DNA from 3 places in the Neorhizobium sp. P1_A6 genome. Region 2 is predicted to be linked to each of the others. Evidence: predicted binding sites of a transcription regulator. Region 2 holds the regulator's gene; each other region holds the start of a gene.

Region 1 (9,843 bases), on a different contig from region 2:
GGCAGCCGCGCCGCCGCAAATTCGAACGATTTGGTCAGTTCAGCGCGACAGTGACCGGCTCATGGCCGCTCTGTCCAGACCTTTCGCGCAGCATCTGTTTTCGCCATGCATTAGGAGCAATTCCGTACAGGCGGCGGAAACTGTGGGTGAGGTGCGCCTGGTCGGTCATGCCGCATTCCAGGGCGATCTGGCAGAGCGGCTCGTTGGTGTCGGTCATCATCCGGCAGGCCGTTTCCATGCGCATGCGGGTGACGTATTTGTGCGGTGTCTCGCCAAGGCTTGCCTTGAAGGCGCGCTGGAAGTGGCCGCTGCTGAGGTTGCAGAGAGTTGCCAGGGCCTCGATGCGGATTGTCGAGCGGAGATACATGTCGACATAGGTCTGCACGTTGCGCATCTGCCAGGGAGTGAGGCCGCCGGCGGCGATCTGGCGGAGCGCCGGATCGGATCCGGAGTGATCCGGATCGCCCATGGGCGGCCTGGTGACAAGTCCTTCAAGGTCGATCTCGGACGCCCAAAACCTTGAAACGTCGTCGCGCCTTGTCGAGGGGGGGGCGGACTGGGCCTTCGCGGGCTGTGGGGAGTGCATCCTTAAGTCTCCTTCACTCTCAGTGTGCTTGATCTCGGGTCGGCGCGACGTCGAAGGGAGGCAAATGGGAGGATGCCCCTCGGCTCGTATCGATGATCGGAATTTTAACGCCGAGGCAGGCGGTGAGACTATTGAACAAGGGGACTGTTCCCCCTATCCAAAGGTATGACCGGGACGCACGGAAATTGTCTTGCCACCTTCGGAAGCCTGCGTGTCTGCCCCGCACCACATCAAAAAAGCTCCGGGTCGATGGTTCCGGAGCTGTTGCTTTCTTTGTCAGTCGGTGAAGTCCCGGCGGCGCCGCTTCAGTCGAAGAATGCCCGTCGTCTTCGATGAGATAACGCTGGTCTGGAGGCCTGACGGCGGAGGAGAGACCGACTGGTTCCGCAATAACCGGCGTTTCGCGTCAGCGGCGCAAAAGCGGGAGCAACTGGTCGCCCTGCCGCTTGATCTCCTGGAGATAAGGCGTGTCGGAGAGCACGAAATGGGTGATGCCGAGATCCTCGTATCTGCGCAGCGAACGGGCGACGTCTTGCGCTGAACCAACGAGCCAGGTGGTGCCGGCGCCACCGCCGCCGAATTTCCCGGGTGCGGTGTAAAGGTTGTCGTCGAGGACATCGCCGCGCTCGTGCAGTTCGAGCAGCCGGCGCTGGCCAACGGCGACCGGCTTTCCGTGGTCGTTCCAGTTGCCGGCCTTGCCCTTGGCCATCTCGGCGACCTTCGCCTCGGCATCTGCCCAGGCCTGTTCGGTCGTGTCGCGGACGAGGGTGGTGATCCGCAATCCGAATTGAAGCGGAGGAAGGTCGCGGTCGAACTGCCTGCTCAGTGCCTTCAGCCGTTCGATCCTCTCCCCCACGCCGTCGAGCGGTTCACCCCAGAAAAGCTGGATATCGGCTTCCGTCGCGGCCACCCGTTCGGCGGCTTCCGAAGCGCCGCCGAAATAGAGTTTCGGGTGCCTGCGGTCGCCGCGGGGTTGGAGGCGAGGCTCGATCGTGGAACCGGTGACCCGGAAATGCTCGCCCCTGAACGTAACGTTTTCTTCGGTCCACAGCCGGCGGACCAGCCGCATGAATTCCTTGGTACGCGCATAACGATGCGCCTGATCGCCCTCGCTGTCGCCATAGGCGGCGAGGTTATCCTGGCCCGAGACGATGTTGACCCGCACTCGACCGCCGCTCAGGTGGTCGAGCGTGGCCGCGGCGGAGGCGAAATTGGCCGGCCGCCAATAACCCGGGCGGATGGCGACCAGCGGCTCGAAGGTGGTGGTACGGGCGGCAAGGGCGGTTGCGATGGTGAACGTATCCGGCCGGCCCCAGCCGGTGCCGACGAGCGCGCCTTTCCAGCCGTGCTCCTCCAGCGCCTTGGCATGGCTGGTCAGCGTCTCCAGGCTGTTGTGGTTCTCGGCGGAGGAATCGCCGCGATGGCCGGCTTTGACATCGTTCGGGATATACCAAAGGAACTCGGAATTGCTGCTCATGTTATCGACCTGCATCTTTAATGACTGAAATAGGGAAATGAGTGGAAGGCAGCGTGGCGCACGCCGGCCGGGGTCCGAGAGGTTCCGTCAGACGACGATCGGGTTGAGGGCGCCGTCCATCCCGATCACGACGCCGGTGACGTAGCTTGCCTTCGGCGAACTCAGGAAGGTGACGACGTTGGCGATCTCGTCAGGCGTCGCCATACGGCCGAGGGGGATGCGCTGGACCAGCTTTTCGAGCGCCGCCTGCTCGCTGATGCCGTGGAGTGCCGCCTCTGCCCGAAGGCCCTCGGTTACCCGTTCCGTTTCGGTATTGCCGGGATTGATGCCGATGATCCGCAATCCGCTGGCGGCATAGGCGTTCGCAAGGCCGACGGTCGCCAGCATCAGCGCCGCATTGGCGGCCCCGCCCGGAAGGTGGATCGGTGATGCGACCTTGCCGCCGCCGCCGATGACATTGACGATCACGCCCGCCCGGCGGGCAGCCATCCGTTTGACCACGGGGTCTATGACGTTGATGTAGGAGAAATATTTGGCGTCCATCGCGGCCCGCCAGTGGGCCGGGCTGAGGTCCTGGGGCGGCGTGCGTCGCGCAGCGCCCGCGCAGTTGACGAGAATGTCCAGCGCTCCCACGTCGGCTTCGATCTTGTCGACGAGCGACAGCGCCTCGTTTTCCGATATCAGATCGGCCGCAAAGCCGATCGCGCCGGGCAGTTTTGCCAGAGCCGCATCGATATTCGCCTGGGAACGCGAACAGATGACGACGCGCGCGCCTTCGGACAGGAGAGATTGGGCGCAGGCGAGGCCGATGCCCTTCGAGCCGCCCGTGATCAATGCCGTCTTGCCGTTCAAATCGAGTTGCATGGTGCGCCACTTTCCTCAAAATCCAGGGGAGAGGCTAGGCTCCCGAGGATATCGGAACAAGCAAAAGGCAACTGCCGTGATCCCGGTTACGGGGAAACGGTTCCTTAGTTAGCTGTCCAGGGAGGCAACTCTTCCATGCGGCGCACCTGGGCGCAATTTGCGGGGGCGCTGATGTCTGCTGGAGCCGATCCGGGCTCCGCCATTCCTACCCTCTGATGATTTCCTCATAAGCCATGGCGGCCTGCAGCAGTGTTTCGTCGCAATTGGCATTGGCCGACAGGAGGAAGCCGACCGGCATGCCGGCGTCGCCGGTGCCGCACGGGATGGAGACGCCGCACCAGTCGAGGAAGTTGCCGAAGCCGGTATTGCGCAGCGTCCTGCCGTTCGTGGCGAAGAACAGCTCATCGTCCTTTTCCAGTGGCGCGATCGGCGGGGCGACATGGGCGACCGATGGCATGGCGACCAAGCAGTCGCCGACCAGTGCCTCGGTTTCGGCAATCATCCGGGCGCGGTTTTCGACGATGGCAATATAGTCGGACAGGCTGGTCTTTTCTCCGAGGCGGGTGCGGGCGACCACCCGGTGGTCCATCTCCTCGGCATCCGGTCCCGACAGCTTCTCGCGATGCAGGGCGAAGGCTTCGGCGGTCACCATCGGACCGTATTTGACCATGAGCTTCGGGAGTTCGTCGAAGGTCGGGAAGGCGAAGCGGGTGATCCTGGCTCCGGCCTTTGCAAGGCGCTCGATCGCCGCTTCGAAGGCGGCCACCACGCCCGGCTCGGCGCCGTCGAGGACGATATTGGTCGGGATCACGATATCGAGCGGTCGGGCCGGTTGGCGGGCCGTCTGCGGTGCTGCGAGCCCGCGCATGGCGGCATCCACCCAGACCGCATCCTGCACCGTGCGGCAGAGCGGGCCGAGCGAATCGAGGCTGGTCGCCAGCGGATAGACGCCGTTCATCGCATAACGGCCGCGGGTCGCCTTGTAACCGACGATGCCGTTGAAACCAGCCGGGATACGGATCGAACCGCCGGTATCGGTGCCCATCGCGACAGGCACGAGGCCGGCTGCGACCGCGACGCCGGAACCGGAGGAGGAGCCACCGGGAATGCGCGGCGCATCCTTGCCATGCGGATTGTGTGGCGTGCCGTAATGCGGGTTGATGCCGATGCCGGAAAAGGCGAATTCGCTCATGTTGGTGCGGCCGACCGCGACCATGCCGGCCTGTTTCAGCAGATCGACGATCGCTGCGTCCTTCGTCGCAGGCGCGGCCTTCTTCAGCACTTTCGAGCCGGCGGTGGTCGGCAGGCCCTCGATGTCGAAGAGGTCCTTCCAGGCGATCGGAATGCCATCGAGCAGGCCGAGCGAGCGGCCTTCCTTAAGGCGCTTGGAGGAGCCTTGCGCTTCCGCGAGGGCGCGGTCCTCAAGAAGCGAGATGAACACGGCCTTGTCGGGATAGGCCTTGATACCTGAGAGGACCGATTCCGTGACCTCGATCGGATCGACCTTGCCCATCTGGATGAGCGCGGAAAGCTCGGCGATCGACATCGCTCCAAAGGTTTTCGTCACGGCTGTCATTCTCCCCATTGCGTTACTGGCGGCCCACAGATGTATCGGATATTTTGGCGATGGGTAGAGGATTTATCGGCTCGCCGGGTGGTATGGAACCTCCCGCACATCCGCGAAGTTCAGTGAGTCCACCGCGTCAGCGGGACATCGGGAAGGATCAGCCCATGAGAAATATCATCGCCATAACCGGTCTCGTGATCGCGCTTGCCGGCTGCAGCACGGACGGCGGCGGAACCACCGGAGCAATCGACATCGGGCCGGGCATCCGGCCGATCCCCGGCAGCATCACCTATCGTGGCCAGCCGCGCACCAAGCTCACCAAGTCGCCGATCGGCAGCGTCGTGCCGCACGAGTTCCGCAACGAACTCGGCCAGCGGGTCGAGGAAAATTACATCATCCAGCCGGACCGCAGCCTGAAGCTGGTCAGCCGGCGGGTGTTTCGCGATCCGTTCGGGTTGGACGATTGATGAACTTCAACCGGAAATCGCCGCCCAGGCACGTTCCGTGGCGACCGGTTCGTCGGTGGTGATCTGATCCGGCTTCAGCGCCATCAGGGCGGAGAAGCTGCGGGCTTCTGCCTCGTCGAAACCGGCGTCCGGGTTCTTGAGGTTGAAGGTCCATGCATCCACCAGCCTGCCGGCATCGTGGCAGAGGCCGATCAGGTCGAGCCCGTCCTTGGCGGCCTGCAGCACCAGCGGCCAGTGCAGATAGATGGTGTCCGGCTCGGTCGGGCCGGCGATATCGGCGCGCAGATCGGTTTCGACGGCCTTCAGGCCCTGATGGCGATAGATCTCCATGAGCTTGCCGGTCGGGTCGATGCCACGCTTCAGGCCCGGCAGTCTCTGCTTGATGGCGACGACAAGATCGAGATCGGCGCCGCTGACGATGATCGAGGAGCCGGCATTGCCGAAATGATCGGCGAGATGATTCATGCCGCGTCGGCCGATCGCCTCAAGGTCGTCCTTCATGTCGAACTGCAGCAGGGCGTCCGGATGCGCTGTTTGAAGCATCGTCGCCAGATCCTCGCTGAGGATCGGCGGATGGCCGCCCTGCAGAAGCGACAGGCCGCGGATAGTTTCGGGCAAAGCATCACGGATGAGGCCGTGGCCGGTGGTTTCACCGTCGAGCTCCTCGTCGTGCAGCACGACGAAGCCGCCATCGGCGCGGACGCGCAGGTCGAGTTCGGTCGATGCTCCAAGGCGAAAACCTTCCACCATGACGCGCGCGGAAAACAGCGGGTCCTTGAAGCTGCGGCGCAGGCGATGCCACTTCAACCGGGTGAAATGACCCTGATGGGCGATGCCGAGGCCTGAAAATTCTGAAGCCATGAAATTCCGTCTAAGGTGAAGGGCAACGATTCGATCGACGCCAGACTATTGTTTTGGAGCTGCCTGCCATAGATCGATGACAGAAGTTTCGTGCCGAGCCTCAAAAGCCGAGATTGTGCCCGGCAGGGAACGACTTGTTATAAAGGTCTGCCGGATAACTATCCGGAAAACACATTTTGTCTCCTGTCACGAAAGGCAGATTTCCATGTCCCATGACGCGAACTGGGCGCCTCTTCCTCCCTATAGCACCGGCCCGCGCGGCCGTTGCCCGCGTTGCGGCCAGGGGCATCTGTTCAACGGGTTCCTGTCGATGCGTCCGGCCTGCGAGGTCTGCGGCCTCGATTATTCCTTCGCTGATCCCGGAGACGGTCCCGCCTTTTTCGTGATGTGCTTCGGCTGCATTCCGAGCATTGCGCTTGCTGTCTGGATCGAGACCAGTTTCCAGCCGCCATTCTGGGTGCATCTGCTGATCTCGCTTCCTTTCCTGCTCATCACCTGCCTTGCGCCGATGCGGCCGCTGAAGGGTTGGCTGGTCGCGAGCCAGTATTTTTACAAGGCAGGCCCCGGCAAGGTCGACCGGGAGCCATCATCGCCCGTTGACGGCGAGAACGGCGGCTGACCGACGGAAGGACTTCGGGGCTCGCGTTAAAACCGAGCCGGAAGATGAGGAACAATCTTCTCTGCAAACCATTCGGCAGGTGACAGTTCAAGGAGCCTGCAATGTCCGATGCCGATGAAATCGAAATGGAAACGCGCCGAAGGTCGCTCGCGGTCGAGGGAGCGATGCTCATGCTGATCGACGGCCTCGCCGCCCGGGGCACCATCTCGGCAGACGAGGCGGAGGACATGTTGCAAATCCTGTCGAAGAGCTCGGATTTTTCGGCGGCGCGGGCTGCAAGCTCGCTGCGGATCGTCAATCAGCTGAAACGCCTGCGGCGGGGCGACGGAGCAATCACCCCTGGGGCGTGAGCCGAAAGGTGGGGTCGCGTCGCATTTTCTCTTTTTTGATTGTGCATTTTGATTGGGAACAACTCCAGACGAGGCCAGTTGGGGCGATCAGTTCGCGACCTCGACAACAAGGAAGATTTTGATGGCCCAGTATCCCACTCCGCCGTTTCCCGAACAGCAGCAGCCGATGCCGGGCTTTACCGGGCGCATGGATCCGGTTCCGGATCACGGTGAACTCTCCTACCGCGGTTCCGGCCGGCTGGCCGGCAAGAAGGCGGTGATCACCGGCGGTGACAGCGGCATCGGTCGGGCCGTGGCGATCGCTTATGCCCGCGAGGGCGCCGATCTCTTGATTTCCTACCTGGACGAAGACGAGGATGCCGAGGATACCAAACGCTTGGTCGAGGAGGCCGGGCGCAAGGCGGTCCTGGTGCCGGGCGATATCAAGACCGCGGCGCATTGCCGGGCGATCATCGACAAGGCGGTCCAGGAGTTCGGAGGGATCGATATCCTCGTCAACAACGCTGCCCATCAGGCGACGTTTTCCGACATCGGCGACATCAGCGACGAGGAATGGGAACTGACCTTCCAGGTCAACATCCATGCGATGTTCTATCTCACCAAGGCGACGGTTCCCTACATGAAGCCGGGTAGCGCCATCATCAACACGGCCTCGATCAATTCCGACAGTCCGAGCCCGACGCTGCTCGCCTATGCGACCACCAAGGGCGCGATTCAGAATTTCACGGCAGGTCTCGCACAGCTGCTGGCCGAAAAGGGCATACGCGCCAATGCGGTCGCGCCCGGGCCGATCTGGACGCCGCTGATCCCCTCCACCATGCCGGAAGACCGGGTGAAGGAATTCGGCAAGCAGGTGCCGATGAAACGTCCCGGCCAGCCGGCCGAGCTTGCGACGGCGTATGTCATGCTCGCCGACCCGCTCTCCAGCTACGTTTCCGGCACGACGATCGCCGTCACCGGCGGCAAGCCCATCCTGTAGTTAAGCTCTCCTCCCACGACAACAGCGGCGGCGTGGGCTCACGCCGCCGTTCATGTTTGGCGGGTACATTTTCTCAGGTGCGGCGGCCGACTTCCCGTGCCAGATCCTCGAAACAGAACTTGGTGCCTTGCTCGTTCGCTTCGTTTGCCAGAAGCAGCAGCCGGATCGGAAATGCGATCGCCTTCTGATGGGACGTCGAGACTGCGAGCGGCTTGTCGTCGGCAAGCACGGTGCGTTCGGCCGCCTGCAGGGCGCTCTGAATGTCGGCATGGGAGACGACACCCTTTTCGACCAGAAGCCGGTTGATCGCGGCAACGGCGAGATAGAGGCCTTCGAGCTGCGGATTGGCGGTGTTCATGTCTCTGTCCTTTGCGTGGAAGACGGAACCGAGGTGGCGGCATTTTCATCGATCAGCCGCGCTCCGCGCTGCTGGGTCAAGTAACGCCAGATCCATTGTACGCTAACCAGCAGGCGTTTTTCAAAATTGACGAGCAGGTAGACATGGACGAGCGCCCAGAGGAACCAGGCGACCCGACCTTTGAGAGTCCATTTGCCGAAATCGAAGATCGCGGCATCGCGGCCGATGACGGCGGTATTGCCACGGTTGTGGAACCGGAAAGGCTGGGGCGCCTTGCCGTCCAGCAGTCTCGCCCGCAGCGCCTTGCCGAGATATTGCCCCTGCTGCTTGGCGACCTGGGCGAGCGCCGGCAGCGGCTTGCCATCTTCCGCAAGCCCCAGCGCCGTGTCGCCGATCGCAAAGATATCCGGAAAGCCGGTGATGGAGAGGTCCGGTTCGACCGGAATGCGCCCTCCCGCCTTGCCTTCGATGCCGAGCCATCTGGCTGCGGGCGAGGCTTTGACACCCGCACCCCAGATGACGCAGCTGGTGCGGAAACGCTGCGAGCCGGCGATGACCTCGTCCCTGGTGACGGATTCGACGGCCAGATTCGTCATCACCTCGACGCCGGCCTTCTCCAGGGCCTTCAGGGCGTATTGGGTGAGGTTGTCGGGAAAGGTGGCGAGGATCTTCGGGCCGGCCTCGATGAGGATGACCCGCATGTGATCCGGCTCGAGCTTGCGGAAATCGCGGGTGATCATGAAATGGCCGAGTTCGGCGATCGCGCCTGCCATTTCGACGCCGGTCGGACCGCCGCCGATGATAACGCTGGTGAGCAGCGCCTTCTTTTCTTCCGGATCATGGGAAAGCTCGGCCTTCTCGAAGGCGAGCAGCAGTCGCTGGCGGATCAGCCTTGCCTCGTGGATGGTCTTCAGGCCCGGCGCCCAGGCGCGCCAGTCGTCATGGCCGAAATAGTTGTAGTCCGAGCCGGTGGCGATGACGAGGCGGTCGTAAGAGACCGACGTGCCGTTATCGAGCGTCACGGTCTTAGCTGCGGCATCGACGCCGGTGACCTCCGCCAGCATGACGTTGATGTTCTTGAAGCGCCCCAGCGTGCGGCGGATCGGCTCCGATATGTCGGCGGGTGACAGTGCGGCGGTCGCGACCTGATACAGGAGCGGCTGGAAAAGATTGTGATTGCGCCGGTCGATGACGGTCACGTCGATGGGGCTGTTGCCGAGCGCTCCGGCAGTCGCCAGCCCGCCGAAACCGGCGCCGACGATGACGACGCGTGGTGGGTTTGTTTCTCCGCCCGTCATGCCGTTCTGTAAAGTTTCATCGGCCATATTGCCCCACCCATTTGGCGGGGCAGGACCCCGCTAGACGTTCGTTCAACCCACGTCAGGCTCGTTTGTTCCGGGCATGTTTTTACCGGAACCTTTTACGCCTGTCGTCGTTCAATTTCACGACATCAAAAGGAGAAAGTCATGAACAGCATCGTTTGGTTGGTCGGCGCGGTCGTCATCGTCATCGCTGTGCTTAATCTTGTCGGGTTTGCTTGATTTTTCAATGAATCCAATCGGAAGCCTTGCTTCCACCGGTATCCGTGAACCCCAAGCCGAAGAATATTGATAAGGCGCCGTCTCCCAAGGATCGGCGTCTTCGCTTTGTAAAAGGCTGGTTCGAGGTGCGAGCGGATCATTCCGCAAGGAGAAGCGCGAAGGGATGGTCTGCGA
Region 2 (9,843 bases):
GACGAGCCGAACCAGATCGAGCATTCCGAGCGGCTGCCCTCCGAGCGTGTCTATACCCTGCGCATCGCACCCATCGATCTCGGTCAGCCGATGCAGCAAAGCTCGGAAGCCGTGGTGCAGAAGCTCTATCTCCTCTCCTTCCGGGACATTTCGGAGTTGCGCCGCATCGACCGGATGCGCTCCGATTTCGTGGCCAACGCCAGCCATGAACTGCGCACCCCGCTTGCCTCGCTGCGAGGATTCATCGAGACCCTGCAGGGCCCGGCGCGCTCCGATCCGGCCGCGCACGAGCGGTTCCTCGCCATCATGTTCGACCAGGCGACGCGCATGAGCCGCCTTGTCGACGATCTCATGTCGCTGTCTCGCCTGGAGCTCAAATCCCATATCGCTCCGGACCAGACGATCGACCTGAAGCCGCTGATCGGTCATGTGCGGGATGCGCTCGTACCACTCGCCGACGATCTCGGGGTAGAGATCCGCACGCACCTGCCGGAAGGCAAGGTGGAGGTTCTGGGTGATCGCGACGAACTGGTCCAGGTTTTCGAAAACCTGATCGAGAACGCCTGCAAATACGGCCAGGAAGGCAAGTTCGTGGATGTTTACCTGCGCAACGGCGCCTCCGATCCGGTGGAAGTGAGCGTTGTCGACCGGGGGCCGGGCATTCCGGCCGAGCACGTTCCGCGGCTTACCGAGCGCTTCTACCGGGTCAGCGTGGCCGACAGCCGTTCCAAGAAAGGCACGGGCCTAGGTCTTGCAATCGTCAAGCACATCCTGACCCGCCACAGAGCACGTCTGATCGTGAAGTCGGAAGTCGGCAAGGGAAGCGAGTTCACCGTCAGATTCTGACATAAAGGGCTCTCTCTGCAAAGCTGTGCATTGCATTTCCGTCTAAATATCAAATACTTGATATGTCACAAATGTTTCACCGAACTGACATAAAAGAGAGGTGCTACAGCGGCTAAGACAAGCGGGCCGAGCGTTGGCGAGAGCGAGAGCCAGCGCCGTCCGCATTCACACAAGCCCATGACGGGAGATTCCTCATGAACATCCTTAAACTCTCTGCAGCTGCCTTGGTGGCCTCCGTTGCGTTTGCCGGCGCCGCCGCTGCACGCGACCAGGTCCAGGTTGCCGGGTCCTCCACCGTTCTTCCCTATGCGAAGATCGTCGCCGAATCCTTCGGTGAAGCCTTCCCGAAGTTCAAGACCCCGATCGTCGAGTCGGGCGGCACCGGCGCCGGCCTCAAGGAATTCTGCAAGGGCGTTGGCGAAGCCACGATCGACGTTGCAAACGCTTCTCGCCCGATCAACAAGTCTGAAGCCGAAGCCTGCAAGGCAGCCGGCGTCACCGACATCCAGGAGATCCGCATCGGTTACGACGGTATCGTTTTCGCGACCGCCAGCAGCAACGGCGACATGAAACTCGAGCCGAAGGACCTCTACAAGGCTCTCGCCGCTCAGGTCGTTGTTGACGGCAAACTCGTCGCCAACCCCTACAAGAACTGGTCGGACATCAATCCGACGCTTCCGAAGGGTCCGATCGCCGCCTACATCCCGGGCGAAAAGCACGGCACCCGCGAAGTTTTCGAACTGAACGTTCTGGCCGCAGGCTGCAAGGATGCCGGCGCAACCGACGTCATCGCCAAGGAAATCGCTGACAAGGCTGCCCAGGCCAAAGCCTGCGTTGCTGTTCGCAAGGACGGCGTTGCCGTGGACATCGACGGCGACTACACCGAGACCCTCGCTCGTATCGCTGCCAACAAGACCGGCGTCGGCGTATTCGGCCTCGCTTTCTACGAAAACAATGCCGACAAGCTGAAGGTCGCCACCATGCGCGGCATCAAGCCGACCTCGGCCACCATCGCCGACGGTACCTACCCGGTTTCCCGTCCGCTGTTCTTCTACGTGAAGAAGGCTCACCTGGGCGTCGTTCCGGGCCTCAAGGAATACGTCGAGTTCTTCCTTTCCGACGACATGATCGGCCCTGACTCGCCGCTCATCGAGTACGGCCTGGTTGCTGCTCCTGACGCACAGCGCGAACAGGGCCGCAAGGACTTTGCCGCTGGCAAGACCATGTAATCCAAAGACCGGCGCCGCTTTTGGCGGCGCCGTTTTCTCTTCCGATCGATGGCCTTTGCATCGGCGGAATCGTCGGTTTTGTGGCGATGGTGTTGCGCAGGGCGCGATGGCGAATGCGATCGGTTCCGATGAACGGAGCTGGGCGGTGATGGGTTGCCGCCGAAGGCGGTACGCCGGGGGATTATGATGAACACATCACTAATATTATTGATTTTGGCAATAATCGGCATAGCCGGTTACGTCACCGGTGCCCGGTATTCAATGGCACTGGTCGGAGGGATTTCCTCCAAACTTCATTCACGGCCCGGATATTACGGTTCTTTTGTCGCTGTCTGGGCGATCCTGCCGGCCGTCGTCATTCTCTTTGTCTGGCTGGTCGCCAGCCCGATCTATATCAGCTCCTCGGTCCGCGGTGCGTTTCCCGAGGAGGTGAAAACCCAATCGCAGGCCGAGCAGGGCCTGAGCTACGGCATGATCACTTCGATCGCCCGAGGCATGAATGCGCTGACCGGCGACGAGATTGCCCGCGTCGAGAATAATCCGGTCGAGCTGCGTGCTGCGCTTGGGGCCAAGGGCGTTCCGCTTGCGGGCGATCCCCAGCCCTTCATGGTCAAGGCCGCCGCTGTCCTGAACAGGATGACCTTCGTCAGCCGCATCCTCATGACGATCGTCGTGCTGGCGGTTTCCATCGGCGGGGCGTTCTTCGCCTATCGTCAGATTGCGCCGCGCTTCCGCGCCCGCAACCGAGTGGAAAAGGTGGTTCTCGGCAGCCTCGTCGTCGCCTCCTCGATCGCCATTCTGACCACGATCGGCATCGTCGCCTCGATGCTGACCGAAGCGGCCCACTTCTTCACCGCTATTCCCGCCTGGGAATTCTTCTTCGGCACGGTATGGGATCCGCGTTTTGCGGCTGCGGGTTCGGGTGGTTCCGAAGGTCAGTTCGGCCTTATTCCGCTGCTGCTCGGTACGCTCTATATCGGTTTCGTTGCGATGCTCTTTGCGGTTCCGATCGGCCTCTTTTCGGCAATCTACATGTCGGAATACGCCTCGCCGAAGGTCCGCTCGGTTGCGAAGCCTTTGCTCGAAGTGCTCGCCGGCATTCCGACCATCGTCTACGGCTTCTTCGCCTTGACGACCGTCGGCCCGTTCCTGCGCGATATCTCCTCGCAGCTGAACGGCCTCGTCACCGGTGACTATGCCAACTTCATCCAGGCACAGAGCGTTCTGACCGCCGGTTTCGTCATGGGCATCATGCTGATCCCCTACGTCTCCTCGCTGTCCGACGATATCATCACGGCAGTGCCGCGTGCCCTGCGTGACGGCTCGCTCGGCCTCGGCGCCACCCGTTCGGAAACCATCAAGAAGGTCGTCCTGCCGGCCGCTCTGCCGGGCATCGTCGGTGCGCTCCTGATGACCGCATCGCGCGCCGTCGGCGAGACCATGATCGTCGTGCTTGCGGCCGGTGTTGCCGCCCGCCTGCAGATCAACCCTTTCGAGCCGATGACGACCGTGACCGTCAAGATCGTCAACCAGCTGACGGGTGACCTCGAGTTCACCTCGCCGCAGACCCTGGTTGCCTTCGCGCTGGGCATCACGCTTTTCGCCATCACGCTTTGCCTCAACATCTACGCGCTTTATATCGTGCGCAAATACCGGGAGCAGTACGAATGACCGATGTGGTTTCTCCCGCCGCCGGCATCTCCAAGGCCAAGTCCGTCCGTCGCGATATCGGCATCAAGCGCCGTTATGCCGCCGAGCGTCGCTTCCGTGCCTATGGCATCGCCGCGCTTTCCTTCGGCATCATCTTCCTGATGCTTCTCCTGTGGTCGGTGGTGGCCAAGGGATACACCGCCTTCCAGCAGACCATGATCACGATGCCGGTCGAGTTCTCGCAGCAGATCATCGACCCGCAGAACGAACGTGCCACCAATCCGCAGAAGCTGATGACGGCCAACTATCCGGTCGTCGCCCGCAACGCTCTCGCCAAGCTGCTCAACGTCAGCGTCGACGACCGTGTCGCCGCCCGCGCGGTCGGCCAGATGCTGTCCGATGGTGTCCGCGTTCAGCTGCGTGACCTGGTCATCGCCAATCCGGCGATCATCGGCACGACTCAGACGGTAAGACTGCTCGCTTCCGGCGATATCGACTCGGCCTACAAGGGCCAGATCGACCTCGACGTCAGCCAGGAAAACCGCAAGATCAACGACCAGCAGCTCGGCTGGATGAAGCAGCTCTCCGACAGCGGAGCCCTTGCCAAGCACTTCAACGGTGGCATTTTCGTCAACGGCGCATCGAGCCGTCCGGAAGCAGCCGGTGTCGGCGTCGCACTCATCGGCTCGTTCTACATGATGCTGATCGTGCTTGTCCTGGCGCTGCCGATCGGCGTCGCCGCTTCGATCTATCTCGAGGAATTTGCCCCGAAGAACAAGTTCACCGATCTGATCGAGGTGAACATCAACAATCTCGCGGCCGTTCCCTCGATCGTCTACGGTCTGCTCGGTCTGGCGGTGTTCGTCAACTTCATGGGCCTGCCGCGCTCGGCCTCCTTCGTTGGTGGTCTGGTGCTCACCCTCATGACGCTGCCGACGATCATCATCGCGACGCGCGCCGCCTTGAAGGCCGTGCCGCCATCGATCCGTGCCGCCGCCCTCGGGCTCGGCGCCTCGAAGATGCAGACGATCTTCCACCATGTCCTGCCGCTTGCCATGCCGGGCATCCTGACCGGCACCATCATCGGCCTGGCTCATGCCCTTGGCGAAACCGCACCGCTACTCCTGATCGGCATGGTGGCATTCGTTGCCAACTATCCGACCACGCCGCTCGACCCGTCGACGGCGCTGCCGGTCCAGATCTACATGTGGGCGAACGAAGCTGAGCGCGCGTTCGTCGAGCGTACCTCGGGAGCAATCATCATCCTGCTCCTGTTTCTCATCCTAATGAATGTTGGCGCAATTCTCTTGCGGCGTCGCTTCGAGCGGCGCTGGTAGAAGGAGTATGACAGTGAATATGATGTCAGAATCGGCAGTAGAAAAGGCGCTGGACCAGAAGATGAGCGATGCTTCCCACAAGATGATCGGTAAGGACGTTTCGGTTTATTACGGCGAAAAGCGTGCGCTTTTCGACGTGAACCTCAACGTCCGCGAAAACACTGTGACGGCTCTCATCGGTCCTTCCGGTTGCGGCAAGTCCACCTTCCTGCGCTGCCTCAACCGCATGAACGACACGATCGAGAATTGCCGCGTCACCGGCAAGATCACCCTCGACACGGACGATATCTACGACAATAACATCGACGTCGTGGAACTTCGCGCCCGCGTCGGCATGGTTTTCCAGAAGCCGAATCCGTTCCCGAAGACCATCTACGAGAACATTTCCTACGGTCCGCGCATCCACGGTCTTTCCAAGAACAAGGCCGACATGGATCAGATCGTCGAGGCGAGCCTGCAGCGCGCCGGCCTCTGGACCGAAGTCAAGGATCGCCTGCATGAATCCGGCACCGGCCTCTCCGGCGGTCAGCAGCAGCGTCTGTGCATCGCCCGCGCGATCGCCGTATCGCCGGAAGTCATCCTCATGGACGAACCCTGCTCGGCTCTCGATCCGATCGCGACCGCCAAGGTCGAAGAACTCATCCATGAACTGCGTGCCAACTACACGATCGTCATCGTGACGCACTCGATGCAGCAGGCTGCCCGCGTCTCGCAGCGCACCGCCATGTTCCATCTCGGCCAGCTCGTCGAGGAGAACGACACCGACAAGATGTTCACCAATCCCGACGACCAGCGCACCCAGGATTACATCATGGGCCGTTTCGGCTGATCCAGCCGACTGTGCCGCCTGAAAATCAATTTTGAGGACTAGAAGATGGCATCGACCCATATCCTGTCGGCTTATGACGACGAACTGAAATACCTGAGCCGCCGTATCTCCGAAATGGGCGGCCTCGCCGAGCAGATGTGCTCGGACGCCGTGCGCGCGCTGGTCAATTCCGACGCCGCACTCGCGCAGAAGGTCATCTCCGACGACGTGATCCTCGATCACGCCGAGCGCGAGATCGGCGACAAGGCGATTATCACGATCGCCCGCCGCCAGCCGGTTGCGGCCGACCTTCGCGAGATCGTCGGTTCGCTGCGCATCGCCTCCGATCTGGAGCGCGTCGGCGACCTTGGCAAGAACACCGCCAAGCGCGTCATCGCGGTTCAGGGCACCGGCGTGCCACGCAAGCTCGCCCGCGGCCTGGAGCATCTCTCCGATCTCGCCCTCGTGCAGCTCAAGGACGTCCTCGACGTCTATTCGACGCGTTCGGCGGAAAAGGCCGAGGCGATCCGCAGCCGCGACGAGGAAATCGACGCGATGTACACCTCGCTGTTCCGCGAGCTCCTCACCTACATGATGGAGGATCCGCGCAATATCACCACCTGCACGCATCTGCTGTTCTGCGCCAAGAACATCGAGCGTATCGGCGACCACGCCACCAACATAGCCGAGACCATCTACTACATGACGACGGGCGCCCAGCCGGAAGGCGATCGTCCGAAGGACGACTCGTCGAATACGCTCGGCGCGATCACCGAATAGAACTGACGGAGCAGGCCAAAAATGCTGCCGAAAATCGCTGTCGTAGAAGACGAAGAAGCGCTGAGCGTGCTTCTTCGCTACAATCTGGAAGCCGAGGGTTATGAGGTCGATACCGTTTTGCGGGGCGACGAAGCCGAAATTCGGCTTCAGGAGCGGGTACCCGACCTTCTGATCCTGGACTGGATGCTGCCCGGCGTTTCAGGCATCGAACTCTGCCGCCGGCTGCGCATGCGCCCGGAAACCGAGCGCCTGCCGATCATCATGCTGACGGCCCGCGGCGAGGAGAGCGAACGTGTTCGCGGCCTCGCCACCGGCGCCGACGACTATGTGGTGAAGCCTTTCTCGACGCCGGAGCTGATGGCCCGCGTCAAGGCGATGCTTCGCCGCGCCCGTCCCGAAGTGCTCTCCAGCGTGCTCCGTTGCGGCGATATCGAACTCGACCGGGAAACTCATCGCGTTCACCGCAAGAGCCGCGAAGTGCGCCTTGGCCCGACCGAGTTCCGCCTGCTGGAATTCCTGATGGCGTCGCCTGGCCGCGTTTTCTCGCGGTCGCAGCTTCTGGACGGCGTTTGGGGTCACGACATCTATGTCGACGAGCGCACCGTCGACGTGCATGTCGGCCGTCTCAGGAAGGCGCTCAACTTCTCCAATATGCAGGATGTCATCCGCACCGTCCGCGGCGCGGGTTATTCAATGGAATCCTGAGAGGCGGCTTTAAGCCGCCTCGGTCTGCCGCTGCCATTCCGGCAGCGGAAAGATCCGGTCGTAGGCCCAGTTGAACACGAAGGCATAGACCACGTAGAAGACCGCGAACGACACGTCCATCGTCAGCGCATGGACGAGGCTGATGCCGAGATACCAGGCGATCAGCGGCAGAAGCGCGATCAGCAGTCCAAGTTCGAACAGCACCGCATGCGCCACGCGTATGGTGGTGTTTTTCTGCGTGCCGCCGGTAAAGCGCTGCATCAGGTGGTCGAAGCCGAGATTGTAGAGATAGTTCCAGCCGGTGGCGATCGTCGCGCTGCCGATGCCGACCACGCCGATATCGGCGGCCGGCATGCCGAAGGCGAAGGAGCCGAGTGGTGTGATGAGAGCGAGCCCGATCAGTTCGAAGCTGATGGCATGGCGGATACGGTCGCGTGTCGAGCGCATGATGACCTCGTGGGGTGCTTTCCGGGCCGTCCCGGAGTTTCTGCCCGAATGGGGGGAGGTCGTCCTCGCTGACCTTCAGATAGGCGCAATGCCGATCGGGAGCAAGGCTTGGCCGGCATATCTGCCATGCACAACAAAAAAAGCGGGCCTTGAGCCCGCCTTCGATTTCGCCCTCGTGTCGCGCCGCCGCTCAGACCCGAGCGGCAACCTTGCGGCGCTCGTTGACCGGCTGGTAGGCGAGCTTTGCGTGGTAACCGCAATAGGGCGATGCATCCGGGGATTCACAGCCGCAGAAGTGGAAGTCTTCCTTGAGCGGGTCGCCGACCGGCCATTTGCAGGTGCGCTCGGTGAGTTCCGTCAATGCAAGGCGGCGGGAGATAGGCACCACCACGTTGGAGGCGGGACGATATTCCATCTCCTGGTAGGGTTCGATCTCGATCTCTTCCTTGACCATCGTCGCGCCGACGGCGCGGGTAACGGTCCGGGTCGTGACCCGCGACGCATAGTTCGGAGCCCGTGGCGCCGATGTCGTGCGCTTGGCAGCCGATGCGCGGCCGGTCGCAACCGTACCGCCGGCTTTCGCCCGGCCCGGCAGGCTGAGACGATGCACCTTGCCGATCACGGCATTTCGGCTTACGCCACCAAGTTGTGCTGCGATCTGGCTGGCACTCAGGCCCTCCGACCACAATCTTTTGAGCTTCTCGACACGCTCGTCTGTCCAGTTCATGCCCGTTCTCCGCCTTTGAACGTTGCTGGCATGCAGAATCCTTCCACCTTTGCTGCGAAAATCATTTCGCAGCACCCACTATATCTATGCTTGAGGTGACTAGTTCCGCCGCATGCAGTCTAGTAATTGATCATTAACCTAGTGTGAGGCTGACTCCGTGGCAAGAGTCGGAGGAATCTGCGGGATTCGATTTCGTGGTTTTCCCCAACTTGCTGTGATGGAGAGTCATTTTTGTCACAGAAGCCAGCACCTGTCGGTTTCCGGTCGAAACACGCGTAAAACGCCGAGCTTTGTTGACATTGACGGCCTAAACCCCGATAGTGTCCCCGCCGCCCAGTGGGCGGCATTTTTGGTTTTTCTGGCCGGTTTTGTCGGCCTTTTTTGACTGCCTAGAGGAGTGATGTCGCCATGGCTGAAGCCGCGCTTTTCGACACGTTTGCCCGGGCTCCGCTGCGTTTTGAACGCGGCGAGGGCGTATGGCTTGTGACGGAAAGTGGAGAGCGATATCTCGACTTCGGCGCGGGCATCGCCGTCAACTCGCTCGGTTACGGCCATCCGCACCTCGTCGGCGCGCTGAAGGCACAGGCCGACAAGGTCTGGCACACATCAAACCTCTTCGAGCAGCCCGGCCAGGAGACGCTGTCGCGCCGCCTCGCCGACAACTCTTTCGCGGATAAGGTGTTCTTCACCAATTCCGGTGCGGAGGCGCTCGAATGCGCCATCAAGACCGCGCGCCGCTACCAGTTCGTGAAGGGCCATCCGGAACGCTTCCACATCGTCACCTTCGAAGGTGCCTTCCACGGCCGGACGCTGGCGACCATCGCTGCCGGCGGCCAGGCGAAATATCTCGAAGGTTTCGGCCCCAAGGTCGAAGGCTTCGATCAGGTACCGTTCGGCGATATGGACGCTCTGAAGGCTGCGATCACCGATGCGACCGCCGCGATCCTCATCGAGCCGATCCAGGGAGAGGGCGGCATCCGGCCGGTTCCAAAGGAATTCCTGGCTGCGCTGCGGCAGATCTGCGACGACAACGGCCTGCTGTTGATCTTCGACGAGGTCCAGACCGGCGTCGGCCGCACCGGCAAACTGTTCGCCTATGAATGGACGGGCGTTTTGCCCGACATCATGGCGCTCGCCAAGGGCATCGGCGGCGGGTTCCCGCTCGGGGCCTGCCTTGCCACGGCGGAAGCCGCCTCCGGTATGACAGCCGGCACCCACGGCACCACCTACGGCGGCAACCCGCTGGCCATGGCGGTCGGCAATGCCGTGCTCGACGTAATCCTGGGTGATGGCTTCCTGGAAAATGTCCGCGAC
Region 3 (9,843 bases), on a different contig from region 2:
TTAAGGGTATGCGACGATCGCTTGCCCCAATCTTCGCGACGCTGGGGGCCTGAGCGACTGATGCGCTATCCGACATCGAATGTCCTCATCGCAGTCGTCGTCCTGCTCTCGCTATTGCTCGTCCTCCTCATGGAAGCGCCGGGCCTTGGAGCCTTTTCGCCGCTCTGGGTCCGCCCGATCATCCGGGTGATCTGCACCGCTAACCTGCTCGTCGCCTTGCCGGGCCTGATGACGCCGAAGCACGTCGGCTGGCTGAACTACCTGCTCCTCAGCATCACCGCCTATGTGGTGGCGTCGACCACGCCGATCGCGGCGCTATGGGTTATTCCGAGGACCATGTTCTTCGCCGTCAGGTATGCATTTTCGAGCCTTTGGTGATCTTGTCGACGATCTTTTTCCCGGCCCGGAGTGCAATGCCCACCAGCTTCGCATCCTCCGGCGCAAACTGCGCGAACACCTCGCGGTTGGCCGCGTCATGGCCGGTCGAGAACATTTCCTCGATATAGGCCGATGTCGTCACCTCCCGTTCCAGCGATCGCCGGTGAATGGTGCGCAGCGTCTCCTGGTTGGCGGTCAGCACAACGATCGGCTGGATGCTCATCGGATTATAGACATGACCTGCCGCATCCCGATATGCTTCACCGATGATCGCGGGATTTTGCGCGATGATGCCGCTCGTCAGAAACGCGGTCACGTTGAGCTCCTGCCAGGGGGCGAGGTCATCGCGAAGCACGATCGCGATCTTGGTATCGAACATGAAAAACAACTCCGTCGAAGGTTATGCCAAAGGCCATGCAAGGACCGACGAGATAGCGGCAGCGGATGCGGCCGGTCTTGAACGTTCGTGCAACTCGGGAGCCACAGCCGACGGCAGCGCAAGATGCGCGCCCGACGGCAGCGCAAGCGGCGCTCCTGACGGCATCGTCCAGGCGCCCTCCTCGCGCGGCATCGAGCGGATCGAGGCCCGCTTCCATGGGCTCGGTTTCGAGCCGCATCGCCACGACACCTATGCGATCGGGCTGACGCTTTCCGGCGTGCAGACCTTCCAGTATCGCGGCGCCGCCCGCGCCAGCCTGCCCGGCAACGTCATCGTGCTGCATCCGGACGAGGTGCATGACGGGGCGGCCGGCACCGATGCCGGGCTGCGCTACCGCATGCTCTACCTGCCGCCGGAACGGCTGATCGAGGCGGCAGGCGGTTCGCGCGGCCTGCCCTTCGTGCCGGATCCCATCATAGCGGATGCGGAATTCCAGCAGTGTCTTACCGAAGCCCTGGACGATCTCGAAGCCGAGCCGCAGGACCTGCTGCTCGACGACCTGATCGGCCGCATAGCCACAAGTCTCTGGCACCATGCCGACGGCAAGGGCAGCGTTGCCGGCACGCCGCGGGCACAACAGGCGGTTCTGCGCTGCCGCGATTACCTGCAGGCGAACGCCGACCGGACGGTTTCTTCGGAGGAACTGGAGGAAGTCAGCGGTTTCGATCGCTACACGACCGCAAGGCAGTTCCGAAAGCTTCTCGGCACCAGTCCGCACCGCTATCTCGTCATGCGCCGGCTCGACCGAGCGAAGGTCCTGCTGTCACAAGGCGGCAGCCTGGCGGATATCGCGGCCGATACGGGCTTTGCCGACCAGGCGCATTTCACCCGTCATTTCAAGAAGACGTTCGGCATGACGCCGGGCCGCTGGATGGCGCTTCGCAGGAGCGCCTGAGGCCGCCGGCCTTTGTGAAATTTCAGTCATCAAAGCTTCATCGAAGCGTCAATCTTCCATCACCTCACCGTCATGCACTCACCTTAACCGGTTGGCGTCTTTGACACGCCAACCAACAGGTGATCCCATGACCAAAATTCTGTTCGCCACCGTAGCGCTTGCCGCGCTGATCGGCGGCTCCGCTTCTGCTGACGACAAGGTTTTTCCGGCCAAGCTCACCGGCCAGGCAATCCTCCCCGCCAACACGGTCGTTCCGGCTCCGGCCGATGCGCCGGCGTTCCTCAAGACCTCCGGCAAGTTCACCACCGCCGACCGTAAGCGCACCAACGCCCTCGGCAGCCTGCCGGGCAAGGACGGCGCCCGCATCACCGACGTCAAGCTGCCGCTCGACGGCCAGCCGATCCAGGGCTTTTCCGGCATCAAGACGATGGCTGACGGCACCTTCTGGACGCTGTCGGACAATGGTTTCGGCTCAAAGTTCAACTCGTCCGACTCGATGCTTTTCCTGCACCAGATGAAGTTCGACTGGGCCGCTAACAAGGCTGAAGTCGTCAAGAACGTCTTCCTCTCCGATCCGAACAAGATCGCTCCGTTTCCGATCGTCACCGAAGCCACCGAAACCCGTTACCTGACCGGCGCAGATTTCGACATCGAGTCCGTGCAGCCGGTCGCCGACGGCTTCTGGCTCGGCGACGAATTCGGCCCCTACCTGCTCAAGTTTGATACCCAGGGCCGCCTGACTGACGCCATCGCCACCACCGTCGACGGCAAGCCGGTGCTTTCGCCGGACAACCCGCTCATCCAGCTGCCGGGCAACCCCGCTGCCAAGATGCCGGTCTTCAACTTGAAGCGTTCCGGAGGCTTCGAAGGCCTCGCCATGGCGAAGGATGGCTCCAAGCTCTACGGCCTGCTCGAAGGCCCGCTCTACAAGGACGACGGCCAGGTCGAGCAGGCTGACGGCAAGACCGCCATCCGCGTCATCGAATTCGACGTCGCCTCCAAGAAGTGGACCGGCCGTTCGTGGCTGTATCCGTTCGCCGATAAGGGCGCCGCGATCGGCGATTTCAATATGATCGACGCCTCGACCGCCCTCGTCATCGAGCGCGACAACGGCGCCGGCACCAAGGACAAGGCCTGCGCCGATCCGAAACAGCCGAAGCCGGATTGCTTCGACGTTCCGGCCGAGTTGAAGCGCGTCTACAAGATCGAGTTCAACGACGCCAATGTCGGCAAGGCCGTCCGCAAGATCGGTTATATCGACCTGATGAACATCCAGGACCCGGACAACAAGAAGAAGGCCGGCAACGTCGCGGGCGTCTACGACATGCCGTTCGTGACGATCGAGAATGTCGACGTGACCGACGCCACCCACATCATCATCGGCAACGACAATAACCTGCCCTTCTCGGCAGGCCGCGCCGTCGACAAGGCCGACAACAACGAGTTCAGCGTGCTCGAAGTCGGCGAATTCCTGTCTGCCAAGTAAGCAGCAGGCGTCCCAACAGCGAAGAGCGTCCGGCGAAAGCCGGGCGCTCTTTTTGTTTGGGAGACGGGATAGAGCAATGGCTCACCGGCGACCATTCATCCATTAAATGGCATTATGTTATGCATTTCGCACATCTACAGCAATAAATCGTGTTGAGATAGGATCTCCGTCATTGAAGTGGCGGCATGGGCTGACAGCTCTTGCCGCAACGTGAGCTTGCCTGCGTAGTTCGCAGCCAGTGACTGGAAAGGTTTAAACTCAAAGATGTCCACAAACGAAAAGCCACTTATCGCGATTGTCGGGGCAACGAGCAAACAGGGGCGAAGCGTAGCCGCGGCACTCCTTCGTAGCGAACGGTTCCGTGTCCGCGCTTTAACCCGGAAAAAGGACTCAGCTGCGGCTTTAAGCCTGGAGAAACTTGGCGCCGAAATCGTGACAGTCCCTCTTGAACCTGGCTTTCAGAAGGATCTCATTGCTGCATTCAAGGGCGCGGATGGCGCATTTCTGATGACGCCACCCATCGCCCCACCGCAGACAACCGAGGCTCCTCTCGGCCGTGAACTGGCGGATGCCGCAGTTGAGGCAGGCGTGGGGCATATTGTTTTCAGCACCCTTGAGAATGTCGACAAGATCTCCGGCGGGACGAAGTATGCCCCGCACTTTACCGATAAGGCGTGCGTTGCAGACTACATTCGTGGCCTGCCGATCTCTCATTCCTTCATAATGCCGGCATTCTTTTACACGAACCTTCTCGAATATTATGTGCCGCGCTTGGAGGGGGATACTCTGCTCTTGCCGGTTTATCTTCCTGAGGATTTCCCGGCGCCTTTTGTCGATCCGCTCACGGCGACAGGACCGGTTGTCCTCGACATTTTTTCAGATTCCGGGCGTTACAATGGGAAAACTCTGCCGATCGTTGGCGATATCATTTCTCCGCGCGAGATGATCGAAACTTTTCAGCGCGTGACCGGCCTTAAAGCTGAGTATCGAAACGCGTTCACCAGGGATGGCCTTCTGCAATATTTTCCGGAGTTTGCCGCTAACGAACTTCTCGTGCGAGAGATTCTGGGGATGGTCGAGTACGCTGTCGAATACGGTTATTTCGGCAAAGAGCATGATCTCGAATGGAGCCGTCGTCTGAACCCCGACACGCTCAACTGGGAGCAGTATCTGCGGACGACGGGGTGGCGTGGCTATAGGCGATCTTTCGGCCTCTAGTTCACGATGGCCGGATTCCCGGTACTTCAGAAACCTTGGCGACAAGAAAGTCGGCGAGAAGCCGGACGCGTGCAATGGCTGCACGCTCTGGAACGATCAGCAAGCTCACCGGGACCGGTGGAGGACGATAGTCCCCAAGCACGATCTCGAGCTGACCGTCGTCCAGAAGATCGTGGACCAGCCAGAGATGTGCAGGACCAATGCCGCGTCCGGCGGCAAAGGCTTGGCGCGCCGCAAGCCCGTGATCGACGCGCAACGTCCCACCGACCGGTATCATCAGACTTGTGCCATCGTCAGAGAAAAGAACGATCTGATCGCTCCCCGCAACATTCGACATCACGACCGTTTCGAACCGTGACAGATCGGCCGGGTGCTCAGGCCGTCCGTGAACGGACAAATAATTCGGAGCCCCCACCAGCAGCCGATGACTGTTTCCGAGCGCATGAAGCTTCATCGAGCTGTCGGTGAGAGGCCCAAGACGGAGCGCGATGTCAACGCCTTCGCGAACCAGGTCGATACGCTCGTCGGTCAGGTTCAGATCGATCCTGATGTCCGGATGCTTATCCTGGAATTCAAAGATGAGGCGGGTGATATGCATCACGCCGAGCGCTGCAGTACAGGAAAGCCGAACTGTACCCGCCGAGGCCTGACGGGCATTTCTTACCTCTTCGGCAGCCTGTTCGACCAGGCGCAATATCTGACGGCAATTCGTATAATAACGGCTACCTTCGTCCGTAAGGATTACGCGACGCGTGGTTCGGCTGAGCAGAGAGACGCCGACTGCGTCCTCAAGCTCATTCAGGTGTCGTGTCACGGTCGATTGACCGACACCGAGTTCTCTTGCGACCATCGACAGGTTGCCGCGTTCGGCGACGCGAACAAAGGTGCGCATCCTCTCAAGAGACAGTCCCGCGTTATCCATTTTTCAGCACAGCGATCCTCATTCTGCCCCTATAAGGAATAATCTCGCCTGTGCCTAGTTCGAAGCGCAAAACCGGCCTTTTCGAACACAGCGCGTTCACAGCTCTCCCACTCACCCCTAAGTGAGCCGAGCGTCTCGCCGAAGTCTGGATATCGCGTCGGCATCGATGGCCCTTATCTGATCTGCGATATCCGATGAAGCTTCCAACGCCTTCACTGTCGCGGGGTCGGCGGTCATGGGCGATCCGGCGAATGGAGGTTCAGGCGCATATTCCATCATCAACTGGATTTTCCGCGCGACATCTTCACCTGCCAGTTTGGCGGCCATGACCAAGCCAAGGTCGATACCCGCCGTCACGCCGCCGCCGGTGGCTCGCGTCCGGTCAAACACGACCCGCCGATTTACCGGCATTGCTCCGAAAGCTGAAAGCCTATGCAGCGCCGTCCAGTGAGTGGTGCACTCGTAGCCCTGAAGCAGACCAGCGGCGGCAAGCACCAGCGTGCCTGTGCAGGCGGCCATCAGGAACTGACAGCCGGGCTCCTGGCGCTGTAGAAACGAGAGAAGACGTTCGTCCTGCATCGCATCGAGATGACCGGGCCCGCCCGGAACAACAACGATGTCGAGTTGACCGCATTCTTCAAGCAACATGCTTGGGACGATACTCAGTCCGCTCGCACTTCGAACGGGAGCGCGTCCCTCGGCCAGCAGATGGCAACGCGTATTCGGCAGCCGCGTCAGAACTTCCCAAGGCCCGGTCAAATCAAGCTGGGTCAGCCCGGCAAACAGGACAAAGCCGATCTCACGAGGGGGTGCGCTCACAGACATCCAAGCTTGCTCAGCCAGTTGGCGGATAATATCGGTTTCGCGAGCATGCACATGAAAATGCCGGTGGACGCAACCGAAAAATCCACCGCCGCTCCAATCGCGAGCGATTGTTTATGGCAGGTTGGAAATCTACTTCGAGGTTCGCCGCAGGCAGGCGCGGGCCTCCAGCAATTCGCTACTTTGCTCGATGCGAAGGACGCTGGACATCTCCTTACCCGACAATGTGATCTTGAATTGTATATGGAAACATGCGCGACTGACTGATGACCTAGCCCTCGTCGCCGAGGTGGGCAATTACAGGTGTTTTTGGTTGTGCGGAGAGAGACGTGCGCCTCGCTTTTAAACTGATTTCGTTCGCTTTCTTTGCTTTATTATCTTCGCAAGAAGTGAGGTCGCAGGAAGTCCAGCTCTCCGGCCGATGGCAGCAGATTCCTCCGACGCGGGATCATGCGCAACTTGTTTTGTTGGGATCGTGAGGCAGGGCACAGTTCTTATCGTCAGCGCAAACAACGGTTGGTCTGCAACAGTACAAGCGGATCGAAACGGCCCTGCACACTTCGCCACCGGCCGGGGGCGGTGGAAAATGCGGCCCGGCACGATCTACAGCAACAAGGTTTTCGATGTTCTTTTCGCCCTTCGTGACGAGCAGCTGATGATGTTCATGGTCGTTGATCTCGGGAATGGTTCGAAACGGACCATTACAGCTGTTTTCGCCAGACCGGTCCCGAAACTCCCCGTGACCAGGGCCTAATGCACGTCTCCGGCTCCTCACCCGCGATAATTGAACAGCCATTTGATGAATGCGGCCGATATCGTCACGAAGGCCATCAGTCCCGCCCAGGTTTCCAGATAGAAGGGCGGCGGGGCGAGCAGCTTTCCTTCGATATTGAAGTAACCCAGCGTCATCAGCGTTGCGCAGACGACGAACGCGAGCGTGGCCCAGATCCAGATATGCAGATATGACATCCATCTCCTCCCTTTTGGCGGCCCGTAAAATAAATCAACGGCGTCGCCAGGGAAGTCGTCCAATCGGAGTATGCTCTCAGGTCGGATGAGGGTGCTGAAGGCGGCCGGCATGGTGACGGCACTTGCCTGGTCCCAGTTCCATGCGTCCCTGCCCGGCCTACTCGAACCGGAACGCCAGCCGTTTGCCCGTCAGCCTCGCCAGCTGCTGCAGGCGGCCGTCCAGACGCTCGCCGGCGAAATCGCGGTAGGCGGAGGGCACGACGAATTCGAGATCAAGATCCGGTTCGAAGGACGGGCGGAAGGTCAGGTGGTGGACGAGACCCGGCATCGAGGCCGAGAAGAGGTAGACGACCCGGAGCAGACCGCCGAGCAGCTTTGCAAGATCGAGCAGCCGTGGCGTCGCGATCGTCGCGAGCGGGCCGGTTTCGCCGTCGTCGTGCAGGCCTTCGAAACGGTAGTAGTTGGCGAGCGCCAAATAGGCCCGGCCGGCATGGGTGATGCCGACGAAGGAGGAGTGGGCGATCAGGTTCAGCGCCTGCAGGCCACGATAATCCGGATGGGCGCGCCAGCTGATATCGGCGAGCAGGCAGGCGGCCTGGCGATAGCGGCTTTCCTCTTCCGTCTCGACGATCCCGAAGGCCGGCACCATGCGGCCGGTCCAGTCGGCAAGCTCGCGGGCGTGTTCGGGCGATCGGGCGCGCAGGATCGCGAGCTGGTCGGCGGCAACCAGCAGCGGATCGCTTGCCTTCTCTTCGTCGGAAAGCAACGAATAGAGATAGCCTTCACGAACGCCCTGCGCCGAAAAGCTCACCCTGGCGGGCTTCATCACCGCCAGCACTTCCTGCATGGCGATCGCACCGAAGGGCAGCAGCGAACGGCGGCTCTTCGAGACGGCCTGCCAGGCTGGGTCCTTGCTGTCCTTGGCCGCGATCACCTCGTCGAGGAATTTCTGCATGTCCTCGAGAGACAGTTCGTAGCCCTGCATCATGTGCAGCGGATACTTGCTCATTTCCATGTGCAGCTTGGCGATGTTGCGCCAGGTGCCGCCGACGGCATAGAAGGTGCGGCCCGCGCCGTTTTCCAGGAACCGCGCGGTGTTCACCTGCTTGCGGGCGAAGGTGCGCGCCTTGGAAAGCGAATTGCCGGAGGATTCCGACAGCCGCAGCCCCCCGAGCGGCAGGGTGATGCCCTTGCCGAACTCCTTGCCCTTGATGTCGATCAGTTCCAGTGAACCGCCGCCGAGGTCGCCGGCGATGCCGTCGGGATCATGGAAGCCGCTGATGACGCCGAGCGCCGAATACCGCGCCTCCTCCTCGCCGGAGAGAAGCTGCACCTGCTGGCCGAGGATCTCCTCCGCCTGGCGGATGAAATCCGGCCCATTGGACGCTTCGCGAGCAGCAGCGGTCGCCAGCACATAGACTTCGGTGGCGCGGGCCTGGGTGGAAAGCGCGCGAAACCGCTTCAGCGACAACAGGGCGCGCGCGACACCCTCGTCGTCCATGCGGCCGTTCGAACCCAATCCCTTGCCGAGGCCGCACAGCACCTTCTCGTTGAAGAGGACGGTCGGCGCGCGGGATAGGCCTTCGTAGATAACGACGCGGACGGAGTTCGAGCCGATGTCGATGACGGAGACAGGAGCGATCCCCGGAAGGCGCCCCTGGGCTTCTGATCGTACCATATTGCCTATTTCTTGCGTCCCGACACAAGGCCGGCGATAAGTTTCGGAGCGCTGGACTTCAGGGCTTCACCGCGCCCCGAGAGGCTCGGATTGGTCATGAAATAGTGCTGCGCGTTAAAAGGTTCCTCGCCCTTGCGCACTTCCATGCGCCGCGACGTGCCGTCGGCCAATATCTCGTAGCTCTGCTGGTTGTCAATCAGGTTGCCGAGCATGATCTGGGATAAAACCTGCTCGTGCACGGTCGGATTGAGGAGCGGCACCAGCGTCTCGACCCGGCGGTCGAGGTTGCGCGGCATCATGTCGGCGGAGCCGATATAGACCAGCGCCTTGTCGGACGGCAGGCCGAAACCGTTGCCGAAGCAGAAGATCCGGCTGTGTTCCAGGAAACGGCCGACGATCGACTTGACGCGGATATTGTCGGAGAGGCCGGTCACCCGCGGGCGCAGGCAGCAGATGCCGCGCACGACGAGATCGATCTCGACGCCGGCGCGGCTGGCGCGATAGAGCGCGTCGATGATCTCCGGGTCGACCAGCGAATTCATCTTCATCCAGATCGCCGCCGGCTTGCCTTCCTGGGCGTGGCAGATCTCTTCCTCGATATGGCGCAGGATGCGCGGACGGAGCGTATAGGGCGAAACCGCCAGCTTCATGCTTTCCGCCGGCTCGCCGTAACCGGTGATGAAGTTGAAGATGTTCGCCATGTCGTGGGCGATCTTCGGGTTGCAGGTGAAGAAGGACAGGTCCGTATAGATCTTGGCGGTGATCGGGTGGTAGTTGCCGGTGCCGAGATGGCAGTAGGTCCTGAGCTTGCCGTCCTCGCGGCGCACAACCATCGACATCTTGGCGTGGGTTTTCAATTCGATGAAACCGAAGACCACCTGCACGCCGGCGCGCTCCAGGTCGCGGGCCCAGCGGATGTTTGCCTCTTCGTCGAACCGGGCCTTGAGCTCGACCAGTGCCGTCACCGACTTGCCCATTTCGGCCGCGTCGATCAGCGCCCGGACGATCGGACTGTCGTTCGAGGTGCGGTAGAGCG

The links. Region 2 encodes PhoB, which activates phosphate uptake and scavenging genes when phosphate is short. Its sites were predicted from a motif close to TGTCATNNANCTGTCAT; they were not measured.
Region 1: the regulator PhoB is predicted to act here: its motif matches at 5,888-5,904, upstream of AC1D3C_RS13035 (glycerophosphodiester phosphodiesterase).
Region 3: the regulator PhoB is predicted to act here: its motif matches at 1,737-1,753, upstream of AC1D3C_RS24085 (esterase-like activity of phytase family protein).

What each region holds. Positions count from the first base shown of each region.
Region 1 covers NZ_JBFTZM010000005.1:272,892-282,734, forward strand. Annotated here, with positions in the region: gene AC1D3C_RS13010 (helix-turn-helix domain-containing protein) at 35-586, opposite strand; gene AC1D3C_RS13015 (LLM class flavin-dependent oxidoreductase) at 993-2,063, opposite strand; gene AC1D3C_RS13020 (SDR family oxidoreductase) at 2,151-2,927, opposite strand; gene AC1D3C_RS13025 (amidase) at 3,133-4,494, opposite strand; gene AC1D3C_RS13030 (hypothetical protein) at 4,659-4,961, shown strand; gene AC1D3C_RS13035 (glycerophosphodiester phosphodiesterase) at 4,968-5,822, opposite strand; gene AC1D3C_RS13040 (DUF983 domain-containing protein) at 6,028-6,441, shown strand; gene AC1D3C_RS13045 (hypothetical protein) at 6,543-6,791, shown strand; gene AC1D3C_RS13050 (SDR family oxidoreductase) at 6,913-7,770, shown strand; gene AC1D3C_RS13055 (hypothetical protein) at 7,844-8,128, opposite strand; gene AC1D3C_RS13060 (NAD(P)/FAD-dependent oxidoreductase) at 8,125-9,453, opposite strand; gene treY (malto-oligosyltrehalose synthase) at 9,806-9,843, opposite strand, start outside.
Region 2 covers NZ_JBFTZM010000009.1:188,500-198,342, forward strand. Annotated here, with positions in the region: gene phoR (phosphate regulon sensor histidine kinase PhoR) at 1-846, shown strand, start outside; gene AC1D3C_RS19300 (substrate-binding domain-containing protein) at 1,041-2,075, shown strand; gene pstC (phosphate ABC transporter permease subunit PstC) at 2,262-3,746, shown strand; gene pstA (phosphate ABC transporter permease PstA) at 3,743-5,062, shown strand; gene pstB (phosphate ABC transporter ATP-binding protein PstB) at 5,076-5,891, shown strand; gene phoU (phosphate signaling complex protein PhoU) at 5,937-6,650, shown strand; gene phoB (phosphate regulon transcriptional regulator PhoB) at 6,672-7,355, shown strand; gene AC1D3C_RS19330 (PACE efflux transporter) at 7,365-7,802, opposite strand; gene AC1D3C_RS19335 (GcrA family cell cycle regulator) at 7,993-8,529, opposite strand; gene AC1D3C_RS19340 (acetylornithine transaminase) at 8,938-9,843, shown strand, end outside.
Region 3 covers NZ_JBFTZM010000014.1:71,336-81,178, reverse strand. Annotated here, with positions in the region: gene rnd (ribonuclease D) at 1-4, shown strand, start outside; gene AC1D3C_RS24100 (hypothetical protein) at 61-378, shown strand; gene AC1D3C_RS24095 (DUF2000 family protein) at 350-757, opposite strand; gene AC1D3C_RS24090 (AraC family transcriptional regulator) at 756-1,712, shown strand; gene AC1D3C_RS24085 (esterase-like activity of phytase family protein) at 1,840-3,198, shown strand; gene AC1D3C_RS24080 (NmrA/HSCARG family protein) at 3,463-4,416, shown strand; gene AC1D3C_RS24075 (LysR family transcriptional regulator) at 4,418-5,338, opposite strand; gene AC1D3C_RS24070 (DJ-1/PfpI family protein) at 5,456-6,163, opposite strand; gene AC1D3C_RS24065 (hypothetical protein) at 6,932-7,129, opposite strand; gene ppx (exopolyphosphatase) at 7,287-8,807, opposite strand; gene AC1D3C_RS24055 (RNA degradosome polyphosphate kinase) at 8,813-9,843, opposite strand, start outside.